DNA from 2 places in the Levilactobacillus namurensis genome. Region 2 is predicted to be linked to the other one. Evidence: a T-box and tRNA genes for the amino acid it is inferred to sense, from the RefSeq annotation. Region 2 holds a T-box; the other holds one or more tRNA genes.

Region 1 (5,489 bases), 140 kb from region 2:
GGGAACTCCCGGCCAGGGCACTGAAGATACCGAATTGGTCTTCGTTCAACGTCGTAGTGCTTCCCAGTACATTGAAGACGTCCTCAGCAGTGGTCCGCGCGGCGCCCGTTAATTCAGCGTTAGCGGCCACGGCCGTCATCCCCGCGCCAATCTCGACGTTGACATTCGGAAGGGTCCGTAGAATCGGTTGTTGGTCCCCCACCAACGTGGCCATCTTAGTCAACGTTAGGCCCGCCACGATGGAGATCAAGGTCTTCTGGGGCGTTAGGACTGGCTTGATTTCCGTTAAGACGGTCGCCGCAACGTTGGGCGTCACTGCCAAGACCACCAAGTCACTGGCAGCTACCAGGTCGGCGTTACTGGTGACCGCCGTCAAGCCTAGCCGTTGCGCGTACGGCTGGTAGTGGGCCGCTTGGTGGCTATGCACCACGATATCAGCCGGCGCGAACGCCCGGGCCTTCAGCAGACCGCCAATGATGGCCTGAGCCATCCCGCCAACACCAATAAATCCAATCTTTGTCATCTTATTCGTCCTCCTTAGTGGCCGGTAGATGTTCCCGGAACCACTGATCAATTCGTTTTAACCGTTCAACACGCAAATGCGGCAGCCCCGACCGGGAGAGCTCGTGATTCGACTGGGGGAATAGGACCAGCTGGGTCTCGACCCCCGCTTCCTTCAACCCCACGAAGAATTCCTCTCCCTGCCCCGTCGGACACCGCAAGTCTTCCATGCCATGCATCACCAGGATGGGCGTGTGCGCTTGCTTAACGTACGCTAACGGGGAAAAACGCCAGAGTGCTTGGATATTGCGCATATCCTGCTTCAGCTCCCACGGGGTAAAGTAATACCCAATGTCACTGGTCCCGTAAAAGCTAATCCAGTTGGCAATCGACCGCTGAGTCACGGCCGCCGCGAACCGGTCGGTGTGGGTCTCGATCCAATTGGTCATGAAGCCGCCGTACGATCCGCCCGTCACACAGAGTTGGTGCGGATCAATCGTTGGGTCCAGGGCTAAGGCCGCATCGGTCCCACGCATCAGATCCGTAAAGTCGCCGTCACCGTAATGACCCAAAACCGCCGTCTCAAAGTCCTGGCCATAACTATTTCCGCCCCGCGGGTTAATGGCGATTACGCCATATCCCCGACCGGCCAAGTACTGCAGCTCATGATAGAACCCGTACCCGAAGTCGACCTGGGGGCCACCGTGGACGTACAAGACCGCTGGATGCTGTGGCTTACCCGCGACTGGCGCGAAGTACCAGCCTTCGATGGGCCAGTCCTGAGCGCCCTTAAAGGTAAAACGTTGTCCCGTTACCAACGTCCGTTGGGCCTCGTAGGTCGCGTTGGGATTGATCAACTCGCGTTCGGTCCCGGATGGTACATCGAGGACCTTTAGCCGACTGACGCTGGTCATGGTACTTTCCGTAAAGACGATGGTGTACTGATCAATCACCGCGAAGTCGGTAATAGCCCGGTCACCGGTCAATAGCGGCGTGACCCGGTCCGATTCAAGGTCCTGGGCCATTAGTTCTAACCGGCCGTGGGTGTTTTCCAACGTCACCACGGTCTGGTCATTCAGCCACGCAACGTAGCGTCCCGATAACCGTTGCTGACTGTCCATGGCCACCATGTTGCCCACTTCCACGTCACGGGGCGCGGTCAGGTCGCGAAGCTTAGGCTGTTGAACGTCCGTCACCCACGCATGGTACTGCGACACGTTGGGGACGTGGTTATCCTGGCCCCATAGCAGGACCCGGTGCCCATCGCTAGCCAATTGTCCCTGGCTAAACGAACCGGCAGTCAGTGCCGCCGTCAAGAGGTGATCCGGGCCACCCGTGAACGGGTGCCAATAGACCCCTGCGCTAAAGTCGTGTTCATCATGGGGCAACCGTTCGGCATCGTAGAGGAGCCCTTGGGTGGTCGCCGCCGTCACGGTAAAGTCCGTGGCCCGTTCAAGCACCACCGTCTGATCCCCCGTAGCCAACTGGTACCGAATCGCCTGATGGATCACGTGTTGGGGCAAGATTCCCCGACCATTTTGTTGATACCGCAGGCAATCGACCACCTGGACGGCCGGGCGCGCGGGGGTCGCGGGACTATCCTGTGGAATCCGATCAACTTGAAAGTAGACGTTCCGCCCGTCCGCAGACCACAGCAGGTGGTGCACGTCAGCATCGCCGTGGGTCACCTGGACGGCTGCCCCACCGGTCGTTGCCATCACAAAGAGCTGGGCGTGGTCGTGAATCACCCCGCTAAACGCTAACTGCTGACCATTCGGGCTCAACGTTAACTGGTGAACATCGACCCCCACGGGACTCCACCGTCGCCGGTCCTCGCCATCGCTTAAGCGGACACTGGCAATCATGGTCTGCCGCGCATTGGCCGACTGGTCTAGGCGTGTTTCCAAGTAGTAGACCCGCTGACCATCACTGACTGGTTGGGCCAACGGACGCATGGCGAACAGGTCTTCCGGTTCTACGACTGTCATGACAAATAACCCCCTATTTTTGGCTCACTCAACAAACTGGTCCAGAGCAATTGTTAAGTTGACTGTAGCGAAAATTAGCTGACTTGTCAATTTTCCGGTGCCCGGCTGACGGCCCAAACGACAAAAAAAAGACGATACCGTCAACCGGTATCGTCTATCCGAGGTGGTTCTCCTGATTGGGCTAGCTGGGTTCGAACCAGCGCATCACGGGATCAAAACCCGTTGCCTTACCACTTGGCTATAGCCCAATAAAAATGGAGGGGAGTGGATTCGAACCACCGAACCCGAAGGAGCGGATTTACAGTCCGCCGCGTTTAGCCAGACTTCGCTACCCCTCCAAAAAATGAATCGTCGTAACGAATCAACTTCACTATCATACAAAATTCTGCATAAACCGTCAAGCTTTTTCGGAAACTTTTTTAACTTAACGTCATAATTTTTAACCGGTGCCGCCATTCCGTCATGAAATCGGGGGCGTCCCACTCGTTGAGCCGCCGGTTATGGTAGCCCAGCGCCTGATTCAAGTACGTGACAGCCCCCAAGTGTTGGGGCCAAAAATGCCGGTGGAGGTGGCCAAAGAGCACGTACGGGACCTGATAGGTCGCCGCTAACTGTCCGAGTCGCGGGCTGCCCATCAAGGCGTTGGCCATGTTCCAGAACCGGTCGTCTGCGGTGTAGCGGATAAACTCCCGTCGCGGCACAAAGTGCGTCATCAAAAAGACCTGCTTGTTCGCTCGCCGAGCCTGGACTAGTTGTGCTTGAATCTGGATCAACACCCGGTCCATTCGCTCATCATCACTCATCGGCTGGGTGATCGTACTGTCGATCCAAAAGGCCCGCTTCCAGGCCAAAAAGTTGCGGCCGGACAAGTTATCCGCGTACTGATAATCGTACCAGCCGTTGTTGCCGATAATTCGCCAATTGGTTCCCGGAAGATCGTAGAATTGATGATGCAGGTACAACGGCGATAACGGCGTCTCTAAGGCCGCGTAACTCACATCGTGCAACATGTCATGGTTCCCGGCAATAAACCGCACCTGAGCCGGCGCTAAGAGCGTCTGGAGCTGCTGGACGATAGCCAACGACTGATTAAAGTGGTTGGTCAGGTCACCGGCAATCAGGTACAACGCCACGTTTTGGGCCTTTAGGTAGGCGGCTTGCTGGGGGAGTACCGTGGCGGGGTCCACCTGGTTAACATCAAAATGCAGATCACTGATTAACGCGACTCGCGCCATTTTCTCGCCTCCTTAAAACCAAAAAAAGTGCGCCACTAGTTTTACCTAGCGTAGCACTTTTGACGGATTATCGGGAATTATTTAATCCCCGCCATTAAATTCTTAATTGGTTTAACCAGCGCGAACATGATCAACCCGGCGACAATCGCCACGATGGCCACACCCATAAAGTACGCAACTTCATTTTCTGGCGTGTACAACTTAACGATTTGCGCGTTGACGGCTTGCCCGGCAGAATCGGCCAAGAACCACATACTCATCATTTGCGACTGGAAGGCCCGTGGCGCTAACTTCGTCGTCACGGAGAGCCCAATTGGTGAAATCAGCAATTCAGCGATTTCCACCACGGCCCAGCTACCGACCAACCATAATGGGCTGACCAGTGAATTGGTGCCGAATAAGACCACTGGAATCACCATGATCAAGTAGGAAGCCCCGGCAAACAACATCCCGGTAGCGAACTTCGCTGGTGAACTTGGTTGCTTCTTCCCCCACTTGTTCCACAGCATCGCAAAGATTGGCGTGTAGATCAAGATGAACAATGGGTTCAGTGATTGATACCAAGATGGCGAGATGTGCAGGCCTAAGAAGTTGTTGTTGGTCTGGTTCGCAGCGAACAAGGCTAACACTGACGAGCCTTGTTCTTCGATGGCCCAGAAGATGGCTGCGGCGATAAACAGGCCCAGGTAAGCCCAGACGTGCTTCCGTTCTTGTGCCGTAACTTTCTTACTGGTCAAGAAAATCACGAAGTAGACCACTGGCGTTGCCAACGCGATGATTGACAGCAAGACCACGAAGTTGTTCAGGTTCAAGGCGTGCAACAGGTACATCAGAACTAGGATTAAAGCGAAAGCTACCAAACCGACGATGACCCGGCCGCTTAGCTTCTTCATGTCACCTGGTTCCAACGGATCAGTTGGGTACAGGCTATCCTTGCTAAGGTACTTCTTACCCCCGACCCAGTATTGGATCAGACCCAAGAACATCCCGATTGCGGCTAAAGAGAAGCCCAGGTGGAAGTTGTAGTTCATTCCCAGCCAACCGACCAGTAATGGTGCCACTAACGACCCTAAGTTAATCCCGAACACGAAGATGGTGAACCCGGAGTCCCGCCGACTGTCTCCAGCAGCGTACAAGCTCCCAACCATTTCAGAAACGTTGGGCTTTAACAATCCAGTCCCTAAAACAATCAAGAGGATCGAGACGAACAGGGCCATTTTACCTGCGGGGAGGGATAAGGCGATGTGCCCGAACATAATCAGCACCCCACCAATGAAGACGGTCCGGCGACTTCCCCAGACCCGGTCACTTAAGTAGCCCCCGAGGACGGATGATAAGTAAACCATTGATCCGTAAATGGACATGATGGATGCGGCAGTTCCTTGATTGAATCCTAAACCACCCTTGGTTACTGAATAGTACATGTAGTAGATCAGGATGGCCCGCATTCCGTAGTAACTAAATCGTTCCCACATTTCGGTGAAGAACAGCGTGGACAATCCACGTGGTTGGCCAAAGAACGACTTGTCTTGGCTAACGTCCGACTTGTTATTCAAATTAATAATACCTCCATTGCATTTCCTAAAACGTTTTTTTATGCTCCGTAAGGCATAACGGTTAGACCCGATTATGCACGGTGTCTCATAAGCCTTTAATAAAACATAGTGATAATTATAAGACATGAAACGTTATTACGCAACGGTTTTCCTAATAAAAGCGCCATCAAAGAGCCCGCAACAGCGGTGTGACAATGAATAAAAAATTA
Region 2 (5,489 bases):
ACTCGCCGAAGGCTACATCCGCTCCGGCCACGACGTCACCCTCTTTCAGCGTAACGACCAACTCCTCAACACCTACATGGACCCCGTCATGGCTCAGAAAGTCCAACGCCTGCTCCAAGCCAAGGGTGTCCAAGTCGTCACCGGCGCCGACGTCACGCGCTTCGATGAGACCGCCACGGGATTGACCGTCACCACGACCCAAGCCACCTACGAAGTGGACATGGTCGCCGTCTGCCCCGGGATTCTCCCCCAGTCAGGCCTCTTGAAGGGCCAAGTCCGGCTCAGCAAGAACGGCGCCATCATCACCAACGCTTATATGGAAACTTCCGACCCCGACATCCTCGCGGCCGGCGACGTTACGGAAGTCCGGTACAACCCGACGCTCCACACCACCTACATTCCGCTAGCCTCCCACGCGATTCGCCAAGGCGCCCTAGCCGGCATGAACGTGGCTCAGCACCGGCTCAAATCCATTGGGACTCAAGCCACGACCGGGATGTTGCTGTTCAACCAAACTGTAGCCTGCACCGGTCTGACCTTAGCGGCGGCTCAGGCCGCGGGCTACAACGCACGTACGGCATTCTACCAAGGCAACTACCGTCCCGACTTCATGCCGACCACGGCCCCCGTGACCATCGAACTGGTCTACGACCGCACCAGCCGGCGAATCTTGGGCGCGCAACTCATGAGTGCCCACGAAGTCGCCCAATCGGCCAACACGGTCTCGGTCCTGATTCAAAACAACAACACCATCGACCAGATGGCCTTCGTGGATATGCTCTTCTCCCCGAACTTCGACGAACCCTTTAACTACCTGAACCTGGTCGCCCAACTCGCGGTCGACCAAGAGGATGGATTCGCCAGTCGACAAGCTTAACGACTTTTAAACACCCCAATCAGGACGCCTACACCGGTCAACCGGTCGCGGCGTCCTTTTTGCTTGCCCGCCTTTTTGCTAGCTAACCAAAAAAGCTCTGTAAAGCCGTCTTGGTTTTACAGAGCTCATCTTAATCTGTCTTAATCCTTAATCGCTGACCCGGGCTAAGAAGTACCGCTTCTTCCCCCGCCGAACGATCACGAACTTCCCATCGAACGCTGCTGATGGGTCGATCTCGGCGTCAGTATCCGTGACCTTTTCACCGTTGATCCGGATGGCCCCGTTAGTGACGTCTTCCCGAGCTTGCCGCCGGGATGATTCAATCTTAGTCGTGTCCACTAACCATTCGACGATGCCCTGCTTAGCAGAGGTAACCGTCACGGATGGCATGTTCTTGAACCCTTGTTCAATTTCGCTAGCCGTCAGTTCCGCGACATCCCCGGAGAACAGCGCCTTGGTAATGTGTTGCGCTTCGACCACGGCGTCCTTTCCGTGAACGAATTCCGTAACTTCTTCAGCCAACCGTTTCTGCGCTTCCCGCTTTTCAGGGTGCGTCGCCACGGCTTCGGCTAACCGGTCGATTTCAGCTTGATCCAAGAAAGTGAAGTACTTCAAGAACTTCACCACGTCCCGGTCATCCGTGTTAATCCAGAATTGGTAGAAGTCGTAAGGCGAGGTCTTTTCCGGATTCAACCAGACGTTGCCGCCTTCGGACTTACCGAACTTGGTCCCATCCGCCTTCAACAGCAACGGAATCGTCAGCCCATAGACCTTCGCATCGGCGCCTTCTTGCCGGTGAATCAGGTCGATACCGGACGTGATGTTGCCCCATTGGTCGGCCCCACCAATCTGGAGTTGGACGTCTTCATGTTGGTAGAGGTGCAAGAAATCAATGGATTGCAGAATCTGGTAGGTGAATTCCGTGTAGGAAATTCCCACTTCCAGCCGTGACGCCACGATTTCCTTGTTCAACATAGTGTTAACGTTGAACAACTTCCCGTAGTCCCGTAAGAAATCCAGTAAGGACAGCTTGGACAACCAATCGTAGTTGTTCACAATCTTAAAGCTACCATCCTGACCAAAGAGGTGTTCCATCTGCTTAGTCAGGCATTCCTGGTTATGCCGGACTTGGTCCATGGTCTGCAGGACCCGTTCGGACTTCTTACCAGAAGGGTCCCCAATCGACCCCGTGGCCCCACCGATCACAATGTATGGCCGGTGTCCCGCCAACTGGAACCGCTTGAGGATCATGAAGGGAATCAGATGTCCGATGTGCATCGAGTCCCCCGTGGGGTCGATGCCGGCATACAGTCCCACCTTTTTTTCGTTGACCAATTCGGCCAATCCGGCTTCATCCGTCTGCTGGTTAACCGCCCCGCGCCACTTTAGTTCATCAATAATTGACATTTGCTAATCCTCCTATTTATCACAACAAAAAAGTCCCCAACGGTCCAAAGACCATCAGGGACGAATTAAACAATCCGCGTTACCACCCAAGTTGCTGCCCTGATCAGGCAACCGCTCGTCATCGTTAACGGAATGACCCGCTGGACGATACCAGCCGCTCCACAGCGTAATTCATGCTACCGGACGTTCTAACTCACAGCACCGTTAGATCTCTGGACCGACGCCGGGCACACTACTCAACTGCTTCTTCGCTTATGACTCTGATATTACCGGCAGAATCGCGAAAAGTCAATGCCTGGTTAGAATAAGTCGGCGACCGTCCCCCAGATAATCTGCAGGTTCAGGATCGTTAAGACAATCGAACTGGTCCACGCGAGTACCGTGACCCACGGCTTATTCGCATAATCCCCCATGATCTTCTTCGACGACGTGAAAATCGTCAGCGGAATCATCGAGAACGGCAACGCGATCGACAGGAACACCTGGGAATTGACCAACAAGCGGTCCAGGGCCTGTTCACTTCCCCCGTAAATCAGGGTACAGATGATCACTGGCGCTACCGAGAGTAGCCGCGTGACCAACCGTCGGACCCACATTGGAATCTTCAGGTTGATGAACCCTTCCATAATCACCTGTCCCGTCAAGGTTCCCGTAATCGTGGAGTTCTGTCCGGAGGCTAGGAGGGCCGTCGCAAAGAGCGTCGAGAGAAACGGTGACGCCACCGCACCAGCCAAATGGTTATCCTGCAAGGCGTTATACAGTTGACTGAAGGTTCCCAATTGGTCAGCGTCCTTTCCGAAGAACAGCGCCGCACCCAAGAGTAACAGCAAGCAGTTGATCACGAAAGCCCCTACTAACTGGATATTGGAATCCCAAGTCGTAAACTTCACGGCCCGGCGCATTTCCGCCGGATCGTTCCGGTCGAACTTCCGGGTCTGAGCAATCGACGAATGTAAGTACAGGTTGTGGGGCATGACCGTCGCCCCCACGATTCCCAGGGCCATGGTCAGTTGCCCCGGATGGACGATCTGCGGCTGGGGGATAAAGTTCGCCATAGCCTGACCCATGTTAGGTTGGGCAATCACCACTTCGTAGGCGAAGACCACCAGAATCACCGTAATCAAGCAGACCACGATGGCTTCGATCTTCCGAAATCCTAATTTTGTCAACAATAATAGAAGTAAAACGTCAAAAACGGTCAGCGCGACCCCGATAATCAGCGGAATCCCAAAAAGTAATTGAAGGGCAATCGCGCCCCCAATCACCTCAGCAATGTCCGTGGCCATGATGGCGAGCTCCGTCATCACCCACAGAACAAACCCCACTTTCTTGGTGGTATGCGCCCGCGTTGCCTGGGCCAGATCCATCTGCGTCACAATGCCCAGTTTAGCCGCCATGTATTGGAGCAACATCGCAATCAAACTGGAAATCAAGATCACCGACATCAACAGGTACCCGTACTTCGCACCCCCGCCGATCGACGTGACCCAGTTCCCCGGGTCCATATACCCCACGGCTACCAAGGCCCCCGGCCCCGAAAAGGCAATCAAGTTCTTGAAGAACCCCTTTTCTTTAGGGATGGCTACCGTCCCGTTAATTTCTTCTAATGACGGGCCGTTCGCGTAACCGGTATCCGCTGCGGCTTGACCCGGTCGTTCTTTCGTTGAAACGTTGTCTGTCATTTTGATTCACACTCCCCTATCTTTTGTGTCCCATCATTATACCGGACCACTGGGGGCTGTAAAGCAATTTTTCACCACCCCTAACTTTATTTTCGATTCATCTATTAAATTAATTGGCCATCAAATACGCAACGTTGGTGGCAACTCGGCATTTCCCAGACCGAACCGTCCCGTGCTAGGGTGCGTCTGGGAAATCAAAATCAACGGCAAAATCACCACCTTTTTGAAACAGCCCCCGTCTACTGGTTGCCTTGGGCCGTACGTGTCAGCAAGGCAGATTGTAGCAATCATCCGCCTTACCGGTTGGGCCTGAAGAGGCTGGAGCGTGATGAGCACAACGTAAGCCCTGAAAACCCCAGGTCTTCAAGCTCGGCCTTTGGGTAATCCGGGAAAGAACCCCGAATAACCCAAACGACACCACTGAGCCTCTTCAGGCCCAACCTCACGGCTAAATTGAGCGTATCAAAAATGGTGTTTCCTAGCGCTTGAAATTGAAAATACCAACGTGTGGAATGATTAGAACCAAATGATCAGGTGTAAATCTTATTAGACCTTGAGTCCGTGGTAAGAATCACCATCTATTCAGTTGGCTTGCACCATAGCTACAAACAGTTAATGAGCTTATTCATACCAGCCACCGCTACAGTCCGTTGCCAAACCATGTTCTGCTATGATTACACGACTGTAAGCCGAGAGGACGGCCAGACCAGGCTCAGCCGTGAAATTTTCCTTGGTGAGTGTTCCTTAGATTGCCTAGGAAAAGGCCCAACTTCGAGACCGCTTTGTGGCTCGAAGTGGTGCCCACGGCGTTCCAGCCTTGTCTGGCTGTCCGGTAAGGCGGATGACCATCACAGCGGTAATTAATTTATCATCACAGACTCGAAGTCCAGAGGGGGATGTCCAATTTTCAGCGCCACATAGGCCACGGCCATTCAAAAGAGCTCTGTAAAACCAGCTTGGTTTTTACAGAGCCCATCTTAGTCTGTCTACTTTTTAACTGTCCGACAATTCCTCGCTGGTCGGCGTATCCGCAGTGGCTGCCAGCTGGGTCAACGCCCGATGCAGGGTCGCCGGCAACTGCTGGCGAATCACCTGTAACTGGGCCTGGCCCCGCGACGTCCGCGTCGCAGAAAAACCCAACTTCTGGGCCACCTGCGCCACCGATAGCCGCTCCGTCGCGACGTATCCGATCACCTGACATTGGGGCAGGTTCAGGCTCAGGTCGGCCAACGGTTGATTGTAGCACTGGGTCACGAACCCGTAAATCGCCATGACCTTATTCAAATCATCCTGTACTGCCATCCAGACCCACTCCAATTCGTTTAAAATGTATACGCTTACATCTAGTATACTACGTCATTCCCGATGACGTAGCCTGAATCTTAGTCGGAATGTTGAAAATCCAGCGCAAAGAGGGATAAGTCGTGATGCCGCAGCGTCTTGATCAACCGGTCCAGGTTCTCACCGTACTCCAATTCCTTAATCCAATGGAACGTCTCCAGGTGGTGTTCCTGGGCGAACTG

The links. A T-box is a leader RNA that pairs with one kind of tRNA and senses whether it is charged. The one in region 2 lies ahead of tyrS (tyrosine--tRNA ligase), so its partner is inferred to be a tRNA-Tyr.
Region 1: it encodes a tRNA-Tyr, which carries the amino acid that the T-box ahead of tyrS (tyrosine--tRNA ligase) is inferred to sense. The anticodon was not compared.

Annotation. Positions count from the first base shown of each region.
Region 1 covers NZ_CP134159.1:2,146,615-2,152,103, forward strand. Annotated here, with positions in the region: gene proC (pyrroline-5-carboxylate reductase) at 1-523, opposite strand, end outside; gene RIN67_RS10350 (S9 family peptidase) at 525-2,489, opposite strand; tRNA gene RIN67_RS10355 (tRNA-Gln) at 2,666-2,737, opposite strand; tRNA gene RIN67_RS10360 (tRNA-Tyr) at 2,745-2,827, opposite strand; gene RIN67_RS10365 (metallophosphoesterase) at 2,909-3,724, opposite strand; gene RIN67_RS10370 (peptide MFS transporter) at 3,802-5,280, opposite strand.
Region 2 covers NZ_CP134159.1:2,289,439-2,294,927, forward strand. Annotated here, with positions in the region: gene RIN67_RS11005 (FAD-dependent oxidoreductase) at 1-877, shown strand, start outside; gene tyrS (tyrosine--tRNA ligase) at 1,025-2,284, opposite strand; T-box leader at 2,338-2,542, opposite strand; gene RIN67_RS11015 (Nramp family divalent metal transporter) at 2,584-3,966, opposite strand; gene RIN67_RS11020 (MarR family transcriptional regulator) at 4,960-5,268, opposite strand; gene RIN67_RS11025 (helix-turn-helix domain-containing protein) at 5,349-5,489, opposite strand, start outside.